2 regions of the Lentibacillus kimchii genome follow, and region 1 is predicted to be linked to the other one. Evidence: a T-box and tRNA genes for the amino acid it is inferred to sense, from the RefSeq annotation. Region 1 holds a T-box; the other holds one or more tRNA genes.
The links. The T-box of region 1 lies ahead of leuS (leucine--tRNA ligase). A T-box ahead of a tRNA ligase gene usually reads a tRNA of that ligase, here a tRNA-Leu.
Positions count from the first base shown of each region.

Region 2: it encodes a tRNA-Leu, which carries the amino acid that the T-box ahead of leuS (leucine--tRNA ligase) is inferred to sense. The anticodon was not compared.

Region 1 is NZ_AP043934.1:1,145,065-1,156,903, forward strand. It holds gene ureC (urease subunit alpha) at 1-1,163, opposite strand, end outside; gene ACZ444_RS06215 (urease subunit beta) at 1,160-1,489, opposite strand; gene ACZ444_RS06220 (urease subunit gamma) at 1,513-1,815, opposite strand; gene ACZ444_RS06225 (urea transporter) at 1,950-2,861, shown strand; gene asnB (asparagine synthase (glutamine-hydrolyzing)) at 2,999-4,915, shown strand; gene ACZ444_RS06235 (gamma carbonic anhydrase) at 4,991-5,518, opposite strand; gene ACZ444_RS06240 (tetraprenyl-beta-curcumene synthase family protein) at 5,601-6,689, shown strand; gene mnmM (tRNA 5-(aminomethyl)-2-thiouridylate-methyltransferase MnmM) at 6,737-7,306, opposite strand; T-box leader at 7,434-7,651, shown strand; gene leuS (leucine--tRNA ligase) at 7,721-10,135, shown strand; gene ACZ444_RS06255 (hypothetical protein) at 10,178-10,921, opposite strand; rRNA gene ACZ444_RS06260 (16S ribosomal RNA) at 11,316-11,839, shown strand, end outside.
Region 2 is NZ_AP043934.1:1,004,269-1,016,107, forward strand. It holds gene dhaK (dihydroxyacetone kinase subunit DhaK) at 1-641, shown strand, start outside; gene dhaL (dihydroxyacetone kinase subunit DhaL) at 657-1,277, shown strand; gene dhaM (dihydroxyacetone kinase phosphoryl donor subunit DhaM) at 1,279-1,653, shown strand; gene ACZ444_RS05455 (glycerol-3-phosphate dehydrogenase/oxidase) at 1,839-3,500, shown strand; gene ACZ444_RS05460 (tetratricopeptide repeat protein) at 3,715-4,719, shown strand; gene trxB (thioredoxin-disulfide reductase) at 4,835-5,788, shown strand; gene rapZ (RNase adapter RapZ) at 6,124-6,996, shown strand; gene ACZ444_RS05475 (gluconeogenesis factor YvcK family protein) at 7,010-7,972, shown strand; gene whiA (DNA-binding protein WhiA) at 8,012-8,965, shown strand; gene ACZ444_RS05485 (HPr family phosphocarrier protein) at 9,102-9,353, shown strand; gene clpP (ATP-dependent Clp endopeptidase proteolytic subunit ClpP) at 9,455-10,048, opposite strand; tRNA gene ACZ444_RS05495 (tRNA-Leu) at 10,353-10,447, opposite strand; gene ACZ444_RS05500 (transposase) at 10,510-10,821, shown strand; gene ACZ444_RS05505 (IS3 family transposase) at 10,833-11,738, shown strand.

The DNA of each region.
Region 1 (11,839 bases):
TGCTGTTTCATTTTATGAGCCACTTGCCATGTCCGGAGAATCACTTCACCAATTCGTCCCATTGCTTGGGCGTCGGAACTGGTCATACTAAAAATACCCATGTCCTGGAGAATATCTTCGGCAGCAATTGTTTCTTCACGAATTCGGGAATCTGCAAATGCCACATCCTCTGGAATATCTGGACTTAAATTATGACAAACCATTAACATATCCATGTGCTCATCAACCGTGTTAACGGTATAGGGAAGCGTCGGGTTTGTTGATGAAGGGAGGACGTTGGCATAGCTGGCTGTTTTAATAATGTCTGGTGCGTGGCCGCCGCCAGCCCCTTCTGTATGATACGTATGGATAACGCGGTCTTTAAAGGCATCTACTGTATTTTCCACAAAACCACCTTCGTTCAGTGTATCTGTGTGAAGGGCAATCTGAACATCATAGTTGTCGGCAACCTCCAGTGAGTGATCAATAGCCGAATAGGTTGCGCCCCAGTCCTCATGTACCTTTAAGCCAATAGCACCTGCTTCGACCTGTTCAGCTAGCGGGCCGGTATCACTGGCTTGACCCTTACCCAAAACCCCGATGTTAATCGGTAACGCCTCGGCAGCCTCAAGCATGCGGTGAATATGCCATGACCCCGGCGTAACCGTTGTGGCTTTGGATCCTTCAGCTGGACCGGTTCCGCCTCCAAAAAGGGTGGTAAGTCCTGCTGTCAGGGCTGTTTCGATTTGATCGGGATTAATCAGATGAACGTGGGAATCAATGCCGCCGGCTGTCAAAATTTTGCCCTCACCACTCATAACTTCTGTTGCTGCGCCAATGATGATGTCAATGTTGTCCATGATTTTCGGGTTTCCGGCATTGCCAATTCCGGAAATATTACCATCACGAATGCCGATATCCGCTTTATAGATCCCGGTATAGTCAACGATGACAGCATTCGTAATTACGAGATCTGCGACATCCGGATTATCTCTTGATTCTAAGGGATCCATTCCCATCCCTTCACGGGCAACTTTACCGCCGCCAAATACCACTTCGTCACCGAAAGAAGTCAGATCGTCCTCAATTTCTACGAGCAGATCCGTGTCTGCAAGGCGAATCGCATCACCTGTCGTAGGTCCATACATTTCAGCATACTGTTTTCGTGACATGTTTAAACTCATGATCTACCCTCCTTGTCTAATGGGCCATCTGTTTTTTCGTTCAAGCCATAAACGCGTCGTTCACCGACAAGTTCTACAAGTTCGATTTCCTTCTCATCTCCTGGTTCAAACCGAACGGGCGCACCTGCTGGGACATTCATGCGATAGCCAAATGATTCATCCCGATCAAACGCCAGTGCTTCGTTCACTTCATAAAAATGAAAATGCGAGCCCACTTGGATTGGACGATCACCTGTATTGACGGTCTTTATTTTTTTGGTTTCTTTTCCTTTGTTGCAAATAATGTCTTCATCTTCATCTTTGAGAATATATTCGCCCGGTTTCATATGGCAGGACCACCTTCCTTTGCTTAATTAATCGGGTTGTGCACGGTGACAAGCTTGACCCCGTCTGGAAAAGTCGTTTCTACCTGCACATCGCTGATAAGATGCGGCACACCTTCCATGACATCATCTTCGGATAATATCTTGGTTCCGTCCTCCATTAATTCGGATACTGATTTACCATCCCGCGCACCTTCTATTAATTCATTTGTAATAAGTGCAACGGCTTCAGGATGATTCAGCTTCAGACCGCGCTGTTTCCGCCGCTTAGCCACATCTGCCGCAACAACAATCATGAGTTTTTCCTGCTCTCTGGGCAGTAAATGCAACGTTATCCCTCCATTAATAACCAATCTTAAGAACGGTTTGTCCTATACCTAGCATGTATTGCCATATAAAAACTATGCATAGATAAATAATCTTCTTTTTAGGGGGACACTATAACGCTCAAGGAGGTATCTGAATGACGATCAAACCAGTCCAATTGATTAACATGATCTTAAAGGGCGTTTCCCAGGTTGTATTAATTGAAAATTCAATTACAGGAATCTTCATTATCGCAGGTTTAATGGCCACTTCGCTCTCGCTTGGTGTTCTTGCAATTGTTTCTTCATGTATCGGTACGTTAATTGGAATCGCTGGCGGCGACAGCGAGAGTGCGCAAAGCGGCTTGTTTGGATTTAATTCGGTGCTGACAGGCCTGGCTCTTTTCATTTATCTGGATGGTCCTTATACCTGGCTGTTTGCGATTATTGGCGCAGCCATTGCTGGTTTGCTGAATGCCAGCGTTATGCATATCCTTGGCCAATTTAAAATGCCGGCCATCACATTCCCATTTATTTTGGTGACCTGGCTGTTTGTTATCGCAGCTTATCAGCTCCATATTCTGGATTTGTCGAATGGTTTAGCTCCCGAAAGTCTAGCCAGCTGGACAATCACGCCAACAGGGGATTTGCACTGGTTTGAAGGAATGGTGAGGGGGGTCGGTCAAATTTTTTTGCAGGACTTTTTCTGGACCGGTTTTATCATTTTAGCAGGCATCTTCTGGGCAGGATGGACGTTTGGCCTTTATGCCGTCGCAAGTACAGTCTTAGCTTTTCTGACAGCTTACATCATGGGAGCTGACATGGAGTCATTAAATTCAGGTATCTACGGGTATAATGCTGTTTTAACGATTATAGCGGTCGCCGCCGTATTTGATGTTAAGACAGACTTTGCGCCTGTGACAGGACTGATTGGTGTGATACTGAGTGTGCCTGTCACGGCGGCTGTGCACTCCTTGCTTTTGCCATATGGCCTGCCTGTACTGACCTTGCCCTTTGTGCTAACGACATGGACGCTGCTGGCTGCAAGACAGGTGTTGGTAAAGATCTGAACAAAGCCGCCACCGATAAATGCTTCCAGTTAATAAATGTCACGATCAGACTATATGTCCGGTCTGCTTTTTGGTATAATAAGAGACATGTACCACGAAGTATGCATTAAGACATCGAGATAGGAAGTGAAGCAAAAATGGGCGGTTTTACTGGCGTGATACGCAATTATCCGGAAATCCCGGATGAAGAACAAAAAGCGGTTTTTAAAGAGCAAATTCAATGGCTGATTCACCATTATTCGGATGACGAAGGCTATTATTACGATAAGTATGCGTCATTAGGATTTAAGCGGAGCACAAACAGTGGCTATGAGAGTGAACTCCGGCCGCTAACCTATGAAGATGAGGCCATGTGGTTTGTTTTTTATGGCGACATTTATAATACTGAGGAATTGCGGCAGAATGTCACAACAGAAGATGATACGATTGCCACTGAGTCTGACGCAGAGATGCTGGCGGTATTGTTTAAAAAATATCAGGAACAGGCTTTTGCGCTTTTACGCGGGACGTTTGCCGTTTTGATTTGGGATAAGGAACAGGCGATCTTGTACGGGGCACGTGATCCATTTGGCATTAAACCACTATTTTACAGAGAAACAGATGAAGAAGCCGTTTTCGCATCAGAAAAGAAATGCATTTCGTTTATGGCGGAACATGAAGCCATTGATACGGAGGCGCTGCAGCATTACTTAAGTTTCCAGTTTGTACCTGAACCAATGACAATGACAGACCATATTAAAAAAGTGGCGCCCGGGCATTACTTTATAAAAAAACCGGGTGAAAAAATGACGCAGCATCGTTACTGGCAGGCATCATTTACACCAGTTCTGGCAGATAAACAGAATTGGATCAGACGAATTCGCGATAGTCTGTATGATTCTGTTAAAGTGCGTATGAACAGTGATGCTCCAATTGGAGCGTTTCTCTCCGGCGGCATTGATTCGACGATTATGGCAGCTATTGCCAAAGAGTTCAAACCGGATATTAAAACATTTTCAGTCGGCTTTGACCGGGAAGGCTATTCTGAAATTGATGTGGCTAAAGAAACAGCGGCTAAACTAGGGGTAGATAATATAGCTTATCGTATTACCCCAGAGGAATATGTAAAGGCACTTCCGAAGATTATGTGGTATATGGACGATCCGCTTGCTGATCCGGCCTGTGTGCCTTTATATTTTGCGGCACGCGAAGCCAGGAAGCATGTCGATGTGGCTTTGTCAGGTGAGGGAGCAGATGAGCTGTTTGGCGGTTACAATATTTACCGCGAGCCGGAGTCTTTGAAGTTATTTTCCTACATCCCGTTCACAGTTAAAAAACTGCTGAAGCGCGTTGCTGCCGTCATGCCAGAGGGTGTGCGCGGCAAGAGTTTTCTTGAACGGGGCACCACACCGCTCCGGGATCGTTACATCGGCAATGCTAAAATGTTTGAGGAGGACGAGAAGCAAGCGTTTCTGAAATCGTTCCGGAAAGACTTGTCCTACCGGGAAGTCACCGGCCCATTATATGATCAGGTGAGCGCGTATCCGTTTATTAATCAAATGCAGTATATTGATATCCATACGTGGCTGACAGGAGATATTCTATTAAATGCCGACCGGATGCTGGCGGCTCATTCTCTTGAGCTTCGTGTGCCATTTTTGGATAAAGAGGTGTTCCGGGTCGCAAGTCAGCTGCCGCCCAAGTTAAAAACAGGCAATGGAACAACTAAAAGCATTTTGCGTGACGTATCACGCGGTTTAATACCGGATCATGTACTGGACAGGAAAAAACTCGGGTTTCCTGTGCCTATCCGGCACTGGCTGAAGAACGAGCTGTATGATTGGGCCAAACGGCTGATTCAGGAAAGTTCGACTGATCATTTATTGGATAAATCGTATGTTCTCAATTTGCTTGAGGCGCATTGTCAGGATAAAGGCGACTATAGCCGGAAAATCTGGACAGTTCTCATGTTTATGCTGTGGCATCAAATTTTTGTGGAAAATCAGTTTGACAGAGAAACACTGACTCAGACCGGATCTGACAGCAAAGTTTTCCTCAGATCAGAGTCCAGCTAGAGTTATGAAAGCAGACGACTGCGAAAAAAGGGCGGCCGTCTGCTTTCATATTAATGTTCAGTTCAGCCATGCAGATTAAAATGACTGGCTTAAATTCGTGTGGTGTTTATAGTATTGACTCTTTTCAACGTAGGATTTACGAATGCGCGCCATCTCTGCATAGTCTTCATCAGTCAAAGTGCGCACAACTTTGGCCGGGCGTCCCAGTGCGAGTGAATAGGGCGGTATCTTTTTGCCTGGCGGTACAAGGCTCCCAGCACCAATGAAAGCATATTCGCCGACTTCGGCATTATCCATAATCAGGGACCCCATGCCAATCAAAGCATTGTTTCTAATGGTGCAAGCGTGCAAAGTGACTTGGTGTCCGACTGTGACATCGTCTTCAACAGTTACCGGGAGATCAGGACTTTGATGGATTAGTGACAAATCCTGAATGTTAACACGACGCCCGATTTTTGTCGGAGCGACATCACCGCGTATAACCGTTTTGAACCAGATGCTGGCGTCTTCCAGAATCGTTACATCTCCAATAACGTCGGCATCATGGGCTATGAAAACGGATGGATGAATATCAGGTTTCGTTTGTTTAAACGGGTCTATCATTTGAATCCCCCTTGAAAATATGATGGTATAATCAGTGTAGCAAATTTTTCTGACTTATATCGAATGATCGGAGGAATAGGTGTTGGCAAGCGGTATACCGAAGACCTCTTTAACGTTAATGACGACCGTCTACCGCAGGATTTTTCCTGCTGTTCACAGGGAATTAGCTTTTTGGAAGACGCGGGCTGAGGCGATTCCGAATGCTGAATTGCGCAAGCAGGCGCTTGCAAGTATTGAAACCAAGCGTTTTCACTGTCTGGGGGGTGCGGTATATGCGCTGCTTGCCGGCAGTAAGTGGCGGGAAGCTGTTCGATTTATTGTAGCTTATCAGACAATCAGTGATTACCTGGACAACTTATGTGACCGGAGTATATCGCTTGACCCGAATGATTTTCGTCTGCTGCATGAAGCGATGAGCGATGCCCTGAGCCAGAAAAATCCACTTCAGTTTTATTATGCGTTGCGTACAGATCAGCGGGATGGCGACTATTTGGCCGATCTCGTCCGCACGTGTCAGCAAACAATGCAACGAATAACAGCTTATACTGAGATCAGCGAGCACATTCAGCAATTGGAGCAGCTTTACAGCGACTTGCAAGTCCATAAACATGTGAAAGAAGAGGAGCGTGTTCCGCGGCTTGTGAACTGGTTCGAGGAAAAGACTGATCATTCATCATTGTATTGGTATGAATTTGCGGCAGCAGCCGGTTCAACGCTTGGAGTTTTTTGCCTTGTGTCTTATGCTTTGGGGGAGCGGCTAACGCGTTCATTGCCGGATGCCATTATTACAAGTTATTTTCCGTTTATGCAGGGATTGCATATTTTACTGGATTATTATATTGATCAGCAGGAAGATGAGGCAGAAGGGGATTTGAATTTTTGCCGTTTTTATGCTGATAGAACAGAGCTTAAAAAACGGCTTATGTACTTTGTCACCCAGGCTGATTGTCATGTGCAATCACTGCCCGATCGCCGATTTCATGAGCTGGTGCGGCACGGGCTTATCGGGCTTTATCTGGGTGACCCTAAGGTGCGAACGCTTGAAGGCGGTCCGGAAATGACTAATGCATTGCTGCGCATGAGCGGCTATAAGGCACGTTTTTTTCATTGGAATACGCGATTTTTCTACCGCTTCAAACAACGAGGCTGGGACAAACGTACGAACAACTAGAATGAACGTTTGCGTGACTAAATCGTTTTCGTTTTGTCCCAGCTTCTTTATTCGTGTTTTGTAATGGCCAGAATAAAAGGCGGATCATTTTTCTGATTAACAAAACCATAGAATAAAACCTGATAGTGATACTGATTCAGTTGGCGAACGTAGCGCATAAGCTCTTCGCGTTCCTGATCGCCGCCTTCATGACCATGATAAACGACGAGTACAATAATTCCGTTCTGCTTCAGGTGCAGAAGCATGCTTTCGATGGCCAGGATTGTTGTCTCACTCTGGGTAATGATTGATTTATCGCTTCCCGGGAGAAATCCGAGATTAAATATGGCTCCGCCCAAACGGGTTAGCCGGTCCACAGGTATATGGTGCAGCAAATTGCTGTGACTGTCTTTAATAAGCGTTGTGTTCGTTGACCCATTTTGCGCGAGAAGCTCATTTGTGTGAGCAATTGCCTGGTCCTGAATATCGAAACCAAATACATGGCCTTCCTGACCAGCAATCTTGCTGAGAAAAACGGTATCGTGGCCGTTTCCACACGTAGCATCAATGATCGTATCACCCTGATTGACAGCTTCCTGCATTAAATAATGTGAGTAGTTAATGATTCCTTTTAGCATAGTGCACGTGCTCCTTTACGTTAACTGCTCATAGTTTAGCACGAAAAAGGGGTGATTGGAAAGGACGGACGCTGTCGGATCTTGACAACTCCCCCTCTTATTGGGTAGACTGCACTATATACAGGAGAGAACGACTATGATAAGGACTAGTAATGAATGCTCTCGGGTGAAGCGAGACAGTGGCTGGTGTGAACTGTTCCCGACCTTTTGTGAACTCACCTTTCAGTTGCAGAAATGACGATGCGTTCCTAGTTTCTGCCGTGGATCCCGCGTTAAGGAAACGAGTGAACGTTGCAGCACGTTAATCGGGGTGGTACCGCGGGAGATAAACTTCTCGTCCTTTTAGAGGATGAGAAGTTTTTTGTATAGACAGTCATTCTGGCCCTTAAAAATGAATAACAGGAGGCAATGAATATGAGTTTTAACCATCAGGAAATTGAGAAGAAATGGCAGCACTATTGGGAAGAAAATGAAACATTTAAAACGCCCGCACATTCAGATAAAGAAAAAATCTATGCCCTTGATATGTTTCCTTATCCGTCCGGAGCAGGGTTGCATGTAGGACACCCGGAAGGCTATACAGCAACCGACATTTTTTCCCGGATGAAACGTATGCAGGGATATGACGTCCTGCATCCAATGGGCTGGGATGCATTTGGCTTGCCTGCCGAACAATATGCCATTGATACAGGCAATAGCCCGGCTGAATTCACTGAGCATAATATTGCTACCTTTAAACGGCAGATTAAGGACCTTGGTTTTTCCTACGACTGGGATCGTGAAATTAATACAACTGATCCGCAGTATTATAAATGGACGCAATGGATATTTAAAAAGCTTTATGACCATGGACTGGCCTATATGGCTGAAGTCCCGGTTAACTGGTGCCCGGCACTTGGAACAGTGCTGGCCAATGAGGAAGTTATTGACGGTAAAAGCGAACGGGGCGATCACCCTGTTGTCCGTAAACCGATGAAACAGTGGATGCTCAGAATTACTGATTATGCTGACAGACTTCTGGAAGATTTGGATGAACTCGACTGGCCGGAAAGCATTAAAGACATGCAGCGCAATTGGATTGGCCGTTCGGAAGGTGCTGATGTCATATTTGATATTGCCGGCTATGAAGAGCAATTCACAGTATTCACTACAAGGCCTGACACCTTGTTTGGAGCAACTTATGCTGTGTTTGCACCAGAACATCCGCTTGTTGAAAAGATCGTTACGCCTGCTCAAAAGGAGGCAGTCGAAGCCTATTTAAAAGAAATCGAAACGAAATCGGATCTGGAACGGACAGACCTTGCGAAAGAAAAAACGGGCGCATTCACTGGCGCTTATGCGATCAACCCCGTTAATCATGAAAAAATGCCGATCTGGATAGCTGATTATGTGCTAATGAGCTATGGTGAAGGAGCGATAATGGCTGTTCCGGGTCATGATGAGCGTGACTATGAATTTGCACAAACATTTAACCTGCCTATAAAAGAAGTTGTGTCCGGTGGCGATTTGACCAAAGAAGCGTATGCCGGTGAGGGGGAGCATATTAATTCCGATTTTCTCAATGGTCTGATGCAGGATGAAGCCATCACGACAATGACGAACTGGCTGGAAGAGCACGGAAAAGGGAACGGAACGGTTACTTATCGATTGCGTGACTGGCTTTTTTCCAGACAGCGTTACTGGGGTGAGCCTATACCAATTATTCATTGGGAAGACGGGTCTATGAGCGCCGTGCCGGAAGACGAACTGCCGCTGGAGCTGCCAGCGCTCGACGAGATTAAACCGCCTGGTAATGGTGAATCACCGCTTGCTAATAGTGACTGGGTTCATGTTGTTGATCCGGAAACGGGTATGAAGGGACGCCGGGAAACCAATACCATGCCGCAATGGGCTGGCAGCTGCTGGTATTTTCTGCGTTTTATTGACCCGAATAATCCAGAGCAGCTGGCGGATCCAGAAGCCCTTAAACAATGGTTGCCGGTAGACATTTATATTGGTGGTGCCGAGCATGCGGTTCTTCACTTATTATATGCTCGGTTCTGGCATAAATTTCTTTATGACATTGGTGTCGTTCCAACAAAAGAGCCATTTCAAAAATTGTTCAACCAGGGTATGATTCATGGGGAAAACCATGAAAAAATGAGTAAATCCAAAGGAAATGTTATTAACCCTGATGATATTGTCACAACACACGGTGCCGATACACTCCGGCTTTATGAAATGTTTATGGGACCGCTCGACGCTGCAGTTGCCTGGTCAACGAATGGTCTCGACGGAGCACGGCGTTTTCTGGACCGGGTATGGCGCCTGATTGTAACAGAAGACAGAGGCATAACGGATAACATTGTGCCGGTGAGTCATGACACGCCACTGGATAAGGTGTACCATGAAACCGTCAAAAAAGTAACAGAAGACTTTGAGCAGCTTCATTTCAATACAGGCATTTCTCAGTTGATGGTGTTCATTAATGAAAGCTATAAAGCAGATGAAGTTCCAAAGGGTTATATTGAAGGATTTGTTAAAATGCTTTCGCCTGTTGCGCCACATGTATCTGAAGAGTTATGGGAACTGCTTGGTCATACGGAAACAATCACGTATGAGAACTGGCCGGCCTATGATCCAGCTAAATTAGTCGAGGACGAGGTTGAAATTGTCATACAGATTATGGGTAAGGTTAGGGCTAAAATGAACGTGGCTAAGGATATATCACAAGAAGAACTGGAGAAACAGGCTTTGGCGAATGAACGTATTCAAGAACAGCTTGAAGGAAAAACAGTGCGCAAGGTGATTGTGGTTCCGGGCAAATTAGTGAATATCGTTGCAAATTAAACAAAAAGGATCTCATTCTTCCGCGAATGGGATCCTTTTTGTTTAGTCAGATGGTTTCCAGTCAGTGTCTAGAATGATCCACTCGCCATTTTCGTAATACCACAATGTCTCGATCGTTCCCAATTTATCGGATCGATCGGTTCCGCTTATCTGCTGACGGCTTTTTAGCCCATAGCCTTGAGAATCACTCACTTGAACAGGTTCAAACCGGGCGATGGGAGCAATGATTGGTGATGCATCAGACTTCACGTCGCCATTCTCTTTATAAATACCCTTTCGAATATAAGCTGACGCTTTATCTGCTACATTAATAAGTGATGGCTCCTGTTTGTAATCAATCTGGACTGCAATCTGAAAATCATCTCTAAATTCAGCTTTTATAGATTGTTGTTCAGGAAGTTTCATTTCTGTTAGCTGACCATTTTCAAACGTATGCAAGTGGTAATGATGTGAATCGCCGTTACCAGTTTCACTTTGATAAAACAGATCATTAACATTGTTATGATTCAAATCGTAAAACTGAATGTAAGGCTTATAGCCGCCTTCATAGGAAATTTCCCAGTCATCGCCCTCAGTATTTGTGATATGGGTCTTTATTATGGTATTGTAATTTGAGTCTGATCCCAATGATGTTCCGAGCAGTTTGACCGTTTCTTGAGCATTATTGCCGGCAACATCTTTTTGATATATATGAATCTCTTGGGAATGTGGCTCAGTTTCCTCTGCTGTAGCTGGTGAGGGCATTAAGAAACCTGTCAGCAGTAATGCTGCGATAATTAAAGTCATTCCATTTTCACCTCTAATATGATTTAGTTTGTGAAATTTGGCGTTTATATATGCACTTTTAGATATTTATTTTAATCGATTATTGACTTCCATTTTAAACTGTAGTACTATTGTGTTTGTCGCTGAAAGACAGCGAAGAACAGCAAAAAACAGCGAATAATCATAGATAAATGACTGATTGACAGCCACTAATCGTGATGATATAATGATTTTGTTGTTGAAGAAACGACATTATTTGCTCCTTGAAAACTGAACAAAACAACCAGCCTGAAACAGATGTCAGGTAAGAGGCACCCGGTCATATGTGTTCATATGATTGGATGAAGCTTTTTGAGACATTATGAACGCTGAGATAAAACGATTGATCGGTGTCAGTCGTTTGCATCTCTCTTATTTATTGGAGAGTTTGATCTTGGCTCAGGACGAACGCTGGCGGCGTGCCTAATACATGCAAGTCGAGCGCGGGAAGCAGGCAGATCCCCTTCGGGGGTGATGCCTGTGGAACGAGCGGCGGACGGGTGAGTATCACGTGGGCAACCTGCCTGTAAGACCGGGATAACTCGTGGAAACGCGAGCTAAAACCGGATAACACCTCTCACCGCATGGTGAGGGATTGAAAGGCGGCCTCAGGCTGCCACTTACAGATGGGCCCGCGGCGCATTAGTTAGTTGGTGGGATCAAAGCCTACCAAGGCCACGATGCGTAGCCGACCTGAGAGGGTGATCGGCCACACTGGAACTGAGACACGGTCCAGACTCCTACGGGAGGCAGCAGTAGGGAATCATCCGCAATGGACGAAAGTCTGACGGTGCAACGCCGCGTGAGTGAAGAAGGTCCTTGGATCGTAAAACTCTGTTGTCAGGGAAGAACAGATACTGTTCAAACAGGGCAGTATTTTGACGGTACCTGACCAGAAAG
Region 2 (11,839 bases), 140 kb from region 1:
ATATGGCAGCTGAACTGGCTGAGGCTGAGAACATTAAAGTGGCCAAAGTGGTTGTAAATGATGATGTTGCTGTTGATGATGTCGCATCGCGCAGAGGTATTGCCGGTACCATACTGGTTCATAAGATGGCTGGGGCAAAAGCTGAGCAAGGCGGTTCACTAGAGGAGGTTAAAGCCGCAGCCGATAAGGCAGCCGAAAACGTCCGGTCGGTGGGAATGGCGCTGACCCCATGTACAGTCCCTGCTGCTGGAACGCCGAGTTTCACTTTAGCTGAAAATGAGATGGAAATCGGTATCGGCATTCACGGTGAACCAGGCATCGAACGAAAAGAAATTGCTCCTGCTGATGATATAGCACAAGAACTGACTGATAAGCTCTTGGCTGATTATGATTTTTCCGGGAGTGATACAGCTGTTATAGTCAATGGTTTAGGATCTACTCCGGAGATGGAACTGTATATTATGAATAATAAAGTACAGGCTATACTAGCGAACAATGAGATTAATGTGTACAAAACACTAGTCGGTGAATACATGACGTCGCTGGAAATGACCGGCTGCTCTTTAACGCTGTTGCAATTGGATGATGAATTGAAACAGCTGCTCGATGAACCAGCCAATACACTGGCGTTTAACGGTTGAAAAGGGGTGATAGCGATGGCTCTAACTGTACAGAATATAGTTGATTGGATCGTAAAAGCAAATGAAAAAATCCAGGCCAATAAAGATTATCTGACAGCTTTGGATCAGGCGATCGGTGACGGTGACCACGGTATCAATATGTCACGCGGTTTTCAGGAAACGGCGGAAAAAATCAGAGGAGAGACGTATACGAGCGGTGCTGATGTACTGCAGGATACAGCTAAAACACTGATGTCAAAAGTAGGCGGTGCATCCGGTCCGTTGTTCGGGACAGCATTCCTGAAATTATCCGCAGCCATAAAAGGAATTGACCCGGTTGATTATGATACATTTACGGGTGCCATTGAGGACGCCGTAAATGGTATTAAACAGCGGGGAAAAGCAGCAGAAGGTGACAAGACACTTGTGGATGTGTGGTCGAAAATGGCAGATCTGTTTAATTGTGAATCAGACTTCAGGGCAGACAGGATAGCAGAAGAGGCAAAAAGTGCTATGGAGCAAACGAAAAGCATGATGGCCACAAAAGGAAGAGCCGCTTATTTTAAGGACGGGTCAATCGGTCATATTGATCCGGGATCTGCATCCTCACTGTATATTTTCGAGGCCTTGTCAGAAGTGATTGAAGGAGGAACTTAATATGGCCTATGTCGGTATCGTCCTTATTTCGCACAGTCCAAAAGTTGTTGATGGGATAAATGATATGATTCGCCAGGTCATGAAAGAAGTTCCGATTGAGCTGGCTGGCGGAACGGATGAAAATGATATTGGAACAAGCATTGACAAGATCCAGACAGCTATTAGCCGCGCCGATCAGGGTCAGGGTGTTTTAGTGTTCTATGATATAGGCAGTGCTAAAATGAATGCAGAAATGGCGATTGAAATGGCAACAGCTGAGAAGGTGAGACTTCTGGACGTTCCCTTGCTGGAGGGTGCTTATGTTGCGGCTGTTGAATGCGGGATGGAAAAAGAAGCTGACGACGCAGCAGAGGCTGTTATGAAAGAATTCAAGTGAATCGTTATACAAAGGGGTCAGAAGTGTGGTAGAATATAGTTAAGTTAATAAGTTTACCGGAGCCAAGGAGAAACCGCGAAAACTGATGAATGGTTCATTCGTCTATTTTGCGGTTTCTTTTTTTAGGGAATATGTCCAACAGGATATGAACTAAACATTTCTTAATATAAGGAGCGATAAAAGTCATGTCAGTATTTTCAAGTCGTAAGCGGGAAACTATCATTCAGGACGTGGAGCAGAAGCAGCTGGATGTGCTTGTTATCGGCGGCGGGATCACTGGTTCAGGTATTGCACTCGATGCCGTTACGCGCGGCATGAATACAGCTGTTGTCGAGATGCAGGATTTTGCTGCCGGGACATCCAGCCGCTCGACAAAATTAGTGCACGGCGGCTTGCGTTATCTACAGCAATTTGAAATAAAAATGGTGGCAGAAGTTGGTCAGGAGCGGGCGATCGTCTATGAAAATGGGCCACACGTGACAACACCTGAGTGGATGATGCTGCCGTTTTACAAAGGCGGGACGTTTGGTCCGTTAACGGCGAATATTGGTCTGCGCGTTTATGACTTTCTGGCAAAAGTCAAAAAGGGCGAACGACGGAAGATGCTGAGCCGATCACAGGCCCTGAAAAAGGAACCGCTTGTCAAACAGAAAGGTCTGAAAGGCGCCGGTTATTACGTCGAGTATAAAACAGATGATGCCCGGTTGACGATCGAAGTGGCGAAGAAAGCCGTTGAAGAAGGTGCTCATGCGATTAATTACGCTAAAGTGGTGGATCTGCTCTATGACGAGGGCCAAGTGGTTGGAGCTCTTATCGAAGACCGCATCACAGGTCAAAAGCACCATGTTTATGCGAAGAAAATTATCAATGCAGCCGGTCCATGGGTCGATAATCTTCGTGAAATGGACGGTTCCAAACAGGGCAAAACGCTGCAGCTGACAAAAGGGGTTCACCTTGTATTTCAAAATGACCGTTTTCCACTGCAGCAGGCGGTTTACTTTGATGCCCCTGATGGCCGGATGGTTTTTGCCATCCCGCGGAATAAGAAAACCTATGTTGGAACAACGGATACCAGTCATAATGGTGATATTGCTCATCCACAGATGACCGAAGCGGACCGGGACTATTTATTGGATGCCATCAATTATATGTTTCCATCGCTTGGCATGACGGTTGCTGATGTTGACTCGAGTTATGCCGGCTTAAGGCCGCTGATTGCTGAGGAAGGCCAGGATGATCCTGATGAAATTTCCCGTAAAGATGAAATATTTATCTCAGATTCCGGGCTGGTATCCATCGCCGGCGGAAAGTTGACAGGTTACCGCAAAATGGCCGAAAATGTGGTCGACACGATTGCTGAACAGTTCAAAGATGACTATGATATTTTATATTCGGAATGCAAAACGGTGCATTTACCTATTTCCGGTGGGGATGTCAATGGTTCAACAGGCTTTCAAGCGTTAAGGGAGCAAAAACTTACTGAAGCAGCTGATTTGGGAATTAAAGACGAAACAGCGCGTTTTCTGATCCAAAAGTATGGCGGGAACATTGATGAAATCTTCAATCTGTATCAGCGTGAATATTCGCGTGCAGCTGAAGAAGGGATTGAGCCGATCGTATTTGCGGAGCTGCTTTATGCGATTGATCAGGAAATGGTCTATAAACCCGTTGATTTTTTCATACGCCGTACGGGTGCCCTGTTTTTTGATATTGACTTTGTCAGAGAGCATAAAGATCCTGTTATTAATTATATGGCCCGTGTTCTGGAATGGAGCGACAATCAAAAACAATCCTATATCGAACAGCTGGATCAACTTCTTTATGAAGCCGTTCATCCAACTAATTAATTAGAGGGGCTGGGACAAAACCTGAATTATCAACGCTAAGGTACATTTTGCGGAGCAGCTAGACGTTGATAAAAGGACATTTGTCCCAGTTTTTTTTCATAGTTCAGAAGCTGCCATCTAAAATTCGTTTAAAATAGGCAACCATATGTTATTTCTCTTTCAATTGTGATACACTTTATTCGGAGAAATTCGACAATAAGGGGGAGCCCAGATTATGGCGTCTTCAAGTGAATCAAACACAGAATATAAGGAGAATATTGTCCCCTTTATTCCGAACGGCAAGTTTTATTTCACAAAAGGTGTCGAAGCCTTCGAGAAACAGAAATTCGACACGGCCATTAAATGGCTGCGGAAGGCTATTGAATTTTCACCTGACACGCCACTATACCAGTGCCAGTTGTCCGTTGTTTATACTGAAACCGGTGCCTATCAAGCAGCCAATCAATTGCTGCACGAGGTCCTGCAGACAACCAATGAGACATATACGGACTGTTATTATTTGCTGGCTAATAATTATGCCCATTTAGGACTGCTGAATGACGCAAAAAAATATGCAAAACACTATCTTAGTGCGTCCCCAGAGGGAGATTTCCGCGATGATGCTGAACATCTGCTGGATTTAGTGAATAGTGATGAAGCAGAGAGTGATGAATGGGAGTTCGAGGAAGAGGAAGAACTGCTTGTATATCAGGAAGCTGTTTTTCAGCATATGGAAAACGAGATGTGGGAAGAAGCACTGCCGCTGCTTGAAGAAATGCTTTCACTGTTTCCGGAACACGAGATGATTGAACATGATTATGCTTACGTTTTGTTCTTTTACGGTCACACAGAAGAGGCGATCAGACTTGAACACGCGTTCTTGCTGGAACACCCTGATTCAATTAACAGTTACACGAACCTGGCGTTATTTTATCACCAGATAGGGCAGATGGCGGAATATAACAACTATATAACACCACTGTTGAATGTATATCCTATTCATGAACAGCAAAAATTACGAATAGCTGTTACCTTTGCAAGGACGGGTGTTTATAAATGGGCCTTCGGGCGCTTTCAAACACTGAACAAGCCGCAAGTGCAGTCTCATCAGGCCTACTATAAATGGTACAGTCTGGCGGCATATCAGATTGGGCAGACATCGAAAGCTGCGTCATTATGGGAAGAGGGCTGTCAAAAACATCCGGCACTTGCAGACAAAACCGCGCCCTGGAATCGTTGAAAAATGGCTTCCCTGTTATGAAAATTGGCTGATAAGCATAAGAATGGACGAAATCATCGCTATCTAATATGATGAAGACGGTAAACGGATAAATGTGAGAGAAAGGGCTGATATGATGTCCGAAGAACGTATGTATGATGTAATAATTGCTGGTGCAGGCCCTGCTGGCATGACCGCGGCGGTCTATGCATCCCGGGCTGATCTTGATACACTGATGCTCGAACGCGGCATTCCAGGTGGCCAAGTAGCTAATACAGAAGATGTTGAGAATTATCCTGGCTACTCCTATATTTCAGGCCCGGATTTATCTAATGAATTGTATGAACATGCTAAAAAGTTCGGTGCTGAGTATGCTTACGGTGATATTAAAAGTGTCGAGGATCATGGCATGTATAAAACGATCTTCGCCGGAAAAAAACAGTACAACACACGCACTCTGATTATTGCTTCTGGTGCCGAGTACAAAAAACTTGGAGTACCAGGGGAAGAAGAATTGGGCGGAAAAGGTGTTTCCTATTGTGCTGTCTGTGATGGTGCGTTCTTTAAAGGGAAGAATCTCGTCGTTGTTGGCGGCGGTGACTCTGCCGTTGAGGAAGGCATGTACTTGACACGTTTTGCTGACAAAGTAACCATTGTTCATCGGCGTGATGAACTGCGTGCGCAGAAAATTCTGCAGGACCGTGCGTTTGACAATGACAAGATTGACTTCATCTGGAATACAGAGGCTAAAACAATTAATGGACCAGATGGCAAGGTCAGTTCAGTTCTTCTGCATGACAATAAGACGGGCGAAGAATATGACTATCCGATAGATGGTGTTTTCATTTATATAGGCTTGCTGCCTATTAATGAGCCGTTTTTATCACTTGGCATTACAGGCGAAGAAGGTTATATTCAAACAAATGAAGAAATGCAGACGGCCATTCCAGGTATATTTGCAGCAGGTGACATCCGTGAGAAATCATTGCGGCAAATCGTGACAGCAACTGGTGATGGAAGCATTGCTGCTGAGGAAGCACAGAAATATATTGAAGATTTAAAAGAAGAGCTGAAAGCGGCACAATCGTAAGCTCTGCATCTGTTTCAAGTGAAAGTCAGATGCGTCATGATATTTTAATGTTACTGTAACCCGCACGAAACATCAATTTGATACAATAACATTATTGACCCCCTTATAATGATAAATGACTTGCAGGTGATATGATGTCACCTGCTTTTTTTAATTCAGTGAGGCGGGTATGTGTCTGCCCGCATTCCAGAAGGTTGTTGGCCGGAGCGGTTTCAGTGTATAATATAGCTAATAGCTTTTTGTATCAGACATTTCGAGAGGCAGCACGTTTCTGTTTGTGAAATCAAAGGGTGCAGGGCTGTTGTTTGTTCATTCCCTGAAGAGGAGAATTGTGTATGGCAAATAATAAACCGCAAACAAAATTAGTTGTGATAACCGGCATGTCTGGAGCGGGGAAAACGGTTGCTGTCCAGAGTTTTGAAGATATGGGTTATTACTGTGTGGATAATCTGCCGCCAGCATTGCTGCCGAAATTTTTGGATCTGATGAAGGACTCGCGTAATAATATTCAAAATGTGGCACTGGTCATGGACTTGCGTTCTCGTGAATTTTTTGATTCGCTGTTTGAGGTGCTGGACAGATTAGGTGAAGAAGAATGGCTGGATGATCGAATTCTTTTCTTGAATGCACAAGATAATGCTTTAGTCAATCGCTATAAAGAGACTCGGCGCAGCCATCCTTTGGCTGCAGAAGGTCTGCCATTGAACGGTATTCAACAGGAACGGAAAATGCTCGATGAATTAAGGGGGAGGGCACAGCGTATCATTGATACCAGTAACCTGACCCCCAGAGAATTAAGAAATCAGATTTTAAAAGCTTATACAGGCGATCAAAAGGATATCTTCTCGGTACAAATGGTCTCATTTGGGTATAAATATGGCATCCCGATTGATGCGGATTTATTGTTCGATGTGCGTTTTTTGCCCAATCCGCATTATGTACCGCAAATCAAGCCGCTGACAGGGCTTCATTCTGATGTTGCTTCCTATGTTTTTAAGTGGTCTGATACCCAGAAATTTGATACAAAAGTACTGGATTTACTGCAGTTCATGCTGCCTCAGTATAAAAAAGAAGGAAAATCACAGCTTGTCATCGGTATCGGTTGTACAGGTGGACGCCATCGTTCTGTAGCCATTGCAGAATACTTTGCTGAACAGCTTTCAGAACAATACATGACGCATGTCAGCCATCGCGATATCGATAAATGAAAGGGTTATTAACATGAAAAGCGAAAAAAATCTGAGCGTCGTTGTTATTGGCGGCGGAACGGGGATGCCGGTCCTTTTGCGTGGACTGAAAGATTTACCCGTCGATCTGACAGCTCTCGTAACAGTTGCTGATGATGGTGGCAGTACAGGCCGTCTGCGTGATGAAATGGGCATGCCGGCTCCTGGTGATATACGAAATGTTATTGCTGCATTATCTGATGCCGAGCCAATGCTCTTAGATTTGTTCCAGCATCGGTTTCAAGCTGGCAAGGATCTGACTGGTCATTCAATGGGCAACTTGCTGCTGGCAGCTATGACGTCAGTGACAGGGAATTTTTTAATGGGCATTCAGGAGATATCACGTGTACTCAATGTTAAGGGGCGAATTCTTCCTATATCAAATGACAACATGTCGCTCCACGCACGCATGACCGATGGATCAGTTGTATCCGGAGAGTCGCAGATACCGCTCGCTCATAAACAAATTGAGCAGGTTTATCTAAGCCCGCAGCCGGTTCATCCATTGCCTGATGCCGTACAGGCCATTAGGGATGCAGATTTGGTTGTCGTATCTCCCGGGAGCCTATACACAAGTATTATGCCGAATTTGATTATACCGCAAATTGATAAAGCGCTTGGTCAGACGAGCGCAAGGGTTGTCTATGTCTGTAATGTTATGACACAGGAGGGCGAGACTGACGGCTATACCGCCGCAGATCATGTGCAGGCCATTCATCGCCACATTGGTGATGATTGCATTGATTCGGTTGTTGTTCATAACGAACCTATTCGACAACAGGTACGTGAGATTTATGCCGAGGAAAATGCGACCCCGGTTATTTATGATATAGACCGACTGCTTGCGATGGGGCTTCAGGTTATCGAAAATGATATCATTGATCCGTCTAAGACTGCCTTACGTCATGATACACATAAAATAGCCAAATTACTTTATTCAATGATCCGTGATGAATGAATAGGGTGATGTGAATGGCTGAGCCGGGAGGTGAGGAGAATGTCATTTGCAGCAGAGATCAAGAAAGAACTGACAGGCATCGAGTTGGATGCTTGCGGCCAATATGCTGAACTGGCTGCTCTAATCCGGATGAATGGTGTTATATCCATGGCCGGAAATGTTCACACATTGGATGTCCAAACAGAAAATGCGGCTATTGCACGGCGCATGTTCACATTGATGAAGTCGTTATATGACATTTCAGCAGAATTGCTTGTACGCAAGAAAATGAAATTGAAAAAAAATCACATTTATATTGTCCGATTGAAGAACAGTGCTCAAAACCTGCTGGCGGATTTAGGGATCGTTAGTGATTCGTATACGTTTCATAAAACAATACCGGATGTCTACTGGGAAAAGGATTGCTCCAAACGCTCCTATTTACGGGGGGCCTTTCTAGCGGGCGGTTCGATTAACAATCCAGAAACATCGTCGTATCATCTGGAAATTTCCAATGTCTACGAGGAGCATAATGATTCGTTGTGTCAGATGCTAAACGACTTTGACTTAAAGGCACGGAAATTGGAACGCAAAAGCGGCTATATAACATATTTGAAAGAAGCCGAAAAAATAACGGATTTTCTTAACATAATTGGGGCCCATAATGCTCTGTTCAAATTTGAAGATGTGCGGATTGTCCGGGACATGCGTAATTCAGTCAATCGTTTGGTTAATTGTGAAACAGCAAATTTAAACAAAACGATTGGGGCTGCTTTTCGTCAGATTGAAAATATTAATTTTATTGCGGACACAGTCGGCTTGGAAGCTCTTCCGGAAAAATTACAGGAAATAGCTCAATTACGGGTCCAGCATCAGGAAATTTCACTGAAAGAACTAGGTGAACTTGTAACAAGTGGTAAAATTTCTAAATCTGGTGTTAACCATCGATTGAAGAAAATTGACGAATTTGCTGAAAGACTCCGGGAAGATGACGCCAAGTCAATGAATAATTGATAGTTCATTATTGTCTAAATATGTGATACACTATGATCACTAAACAGCAAATTAACAATATGGCAGTCATACAGTTAACGTGCTGTCTTTTTTTTATAACGTATTGCAAACGATTTCATTAGGAGGGTGACACAGAGTGGAGAAATCCGTGAAAGTTGAACTTGAAACAGGGCTGCAGTCACGGGCGGCCTCGCAATTTGTTCAGGAAGCAAACCGGTTTACGGCGCATTTGTTTCTTGAAAAAGACAAAAGGCGGGTTAATGCCAAAAGCATCATGGGATTGATGAGCCTGGCGATAACGTCGGGTGAAATGGTTAGGTTGATAGCGGAGGGCGATGACGAAAAGGAAGCTCTTAATGAATTGACAGAATTCGTTTCAGATACGTAGGATGTTTATCCGCAAATCACTTATTCTCAAGATCACAATCATCTGATCATAAAAAAGCTGCACCATAGTCGGTGCAGCTTTTTTCGATCAGATGTCAGCTCTTATTCACGCTCGGTATTTCTTTCGAGAACTTTGTCAATCAGACCGTATTCAACAGATTCCTGGGCAGACTTGAAGTTATCCCGGTCTGTATCACGCTGAATGACTTCCAAAGGCTGACCTGTCCGTTCAGACAGGATTTTGTTCATTTTCTCACGTATTTGAATGATACGGCGTGCATGAATGTCAATATCCGTTGCCTGGCCTTGTGTGCCGCCTAATGGCTGGTGAATCATAACTTCACTGTTAGGCAGTGCAAATCGTTTGCCTTTTTCGCCGGCTGTCAGCAAGAAAGAACCCATGGATGCTGCCATACCTGTGCAAATGGTTGAAACATCTGATTTGATGAACTGCATGGTATCGTAAATGGCCATGCCTGCGGTGATTGAGCCGCCTGGTGAGTTAATGTACAGGGAAATATCCTTGTCCGGGTCTTCTGCCTCCAAAAACAGCAGCTGCGCCACAATAGAGTTGGCAACGTCGTCATTAATCTCGCTTCCAAGCATAATGATACGATCTTTTAACAGGCGCGAATAAATATCATAGGCGCGTTCCCCGCTATTTGTCTGTTCAATAACTGTTGGTATTAAATTCATTTCATTAGCCTCCTTGTTCATTTTCAAAACCCATCCATGCAGTGGATATCTTTATCATAACTAATAGGTCAAAAAAGGTCAAACGAAAAGGTCACACTAAAATTGACATTTTAAAAGTCTATAAAGATAAACTCAGGATAAGTCAAATGCATCTTATTTCATAATACCCTTAAAAGGTACCCAATAAAACCCATTAAGCAAAAATATTATTAAAATGTTTATACAAGAAGGGTGATAATCTTCAGGTTTCTGCAGAATAGAAAAAAGTCAGAGACACTCACAGTATCTCTGACTTAAAGATGGATGCGCCCGGGAGGACTTGAACCTCCGACTCCTGGTACCGGAAACCAATAAGTAGCATTTTAACGTATTTTAGCGGGTGTCAAATCATACAAGCCCCCAAGTGACTTTGGACACTTAAGGTAACAAGCGTTACACTAAAGTTGAAAGGGGATCTTGTTATGGAACGCCAACATTATTCCAATGAATTTAAAGTCCAGGTTATTCAAGAAGCCGAGGAAGTCGGCAATAAAGCAGCTGTGGCCAGACGATACGAGATCACACCTAACATGCTTCACCGTTGGCAAAAACAATACCATGATGGAGGCTTTGCCGGCGTTGATGCTGACGCAGCCAGTAATCAGGAAGTTGGTGAATTAACCAAAGAAAACGATCATCTCAAACAGCTGCTTGGTGATAAGGATCTTGAAATTGCGATCCTGCGGGATCTTGTAAAAAAGAAAAACCCTCACTTGCTGAAAAAATTGAAGTAGCCCAGCAATGGATTGGGCGTGGCTATCCCGTCGCGAAGGTATTACGAATTGCCGGTGTGGCCCGTTCCAGTTACTATTATCAAACACGCTATGCCGTGAAAGAAAAACAAGTAAGTGAGGGACGTCCGGCGCCAGGCTATTCTTATAATGACCATCATGTACGTATTTCTGATGAGCAAATCCAGGAGTGGCTGATGGAGCTGATCAGCGGATCAGGCTACAACTATGGCTATCATAAACTCACAGCGGCCTTGCGGCGGGAATACGGATTGGTGGTTAATAAAAAGAAAATCTATCGGCTGTGTCAGGAACTGGGCATTTTACGCCGCCAGCATCGTAAACAAATCCATTATCCCAGGCGAATTGCTAGAAATCGCATCATCACAGGATCCAATCAGCTTTGGGAAACGGATATCAAATATGGTTATGTCGATGGTGAAGACCGTTTCTTTTTTATCCTTGAGTTTCTTGATGTCTATGATCGTTCGATTATTGCCTATCATATGGGGCGGAGCTGTCGAGCGACAGACGCCGTAAGAACCTTGAAAAACGCGCTTTGGCAAAGGGATCTGTTGGAAGCAGATACGCAGCCCATTATTCGCAGTGACAACGGCCCACAATATGTCGCAAAGGCATTTGAGGCAGCTTGCGAAACCCTGGGCTGTGAACATGAACGGATTCCGCCCAAAACGCCCAATAAAAATGCTCATATTGAATCCTTTCACCGCGTCCTGGAGGACGATTGCCTCTCGCGAGAGCTCTTTGAGAGCTATAAAACGGCGTATGAAAGGGTTTCTGAGTTCTTTTATAATTATAATAACGTCCGTCTTCATGGGAGCCTCGGTTATCGTCCTCCGGCTGAATTTTTTCGTAAGCATATGCAGGCAGGCGTAACGACGAAAACGGTGACCCTATAACATTTTTTCTTGATTTTTCGTCCTGTGTTAACAGCAGCCGGAACGAGCATGAGATCAAGGGCGATCGGTAGATCGGGCGTCAGCCTTTACCCTTGATCCCA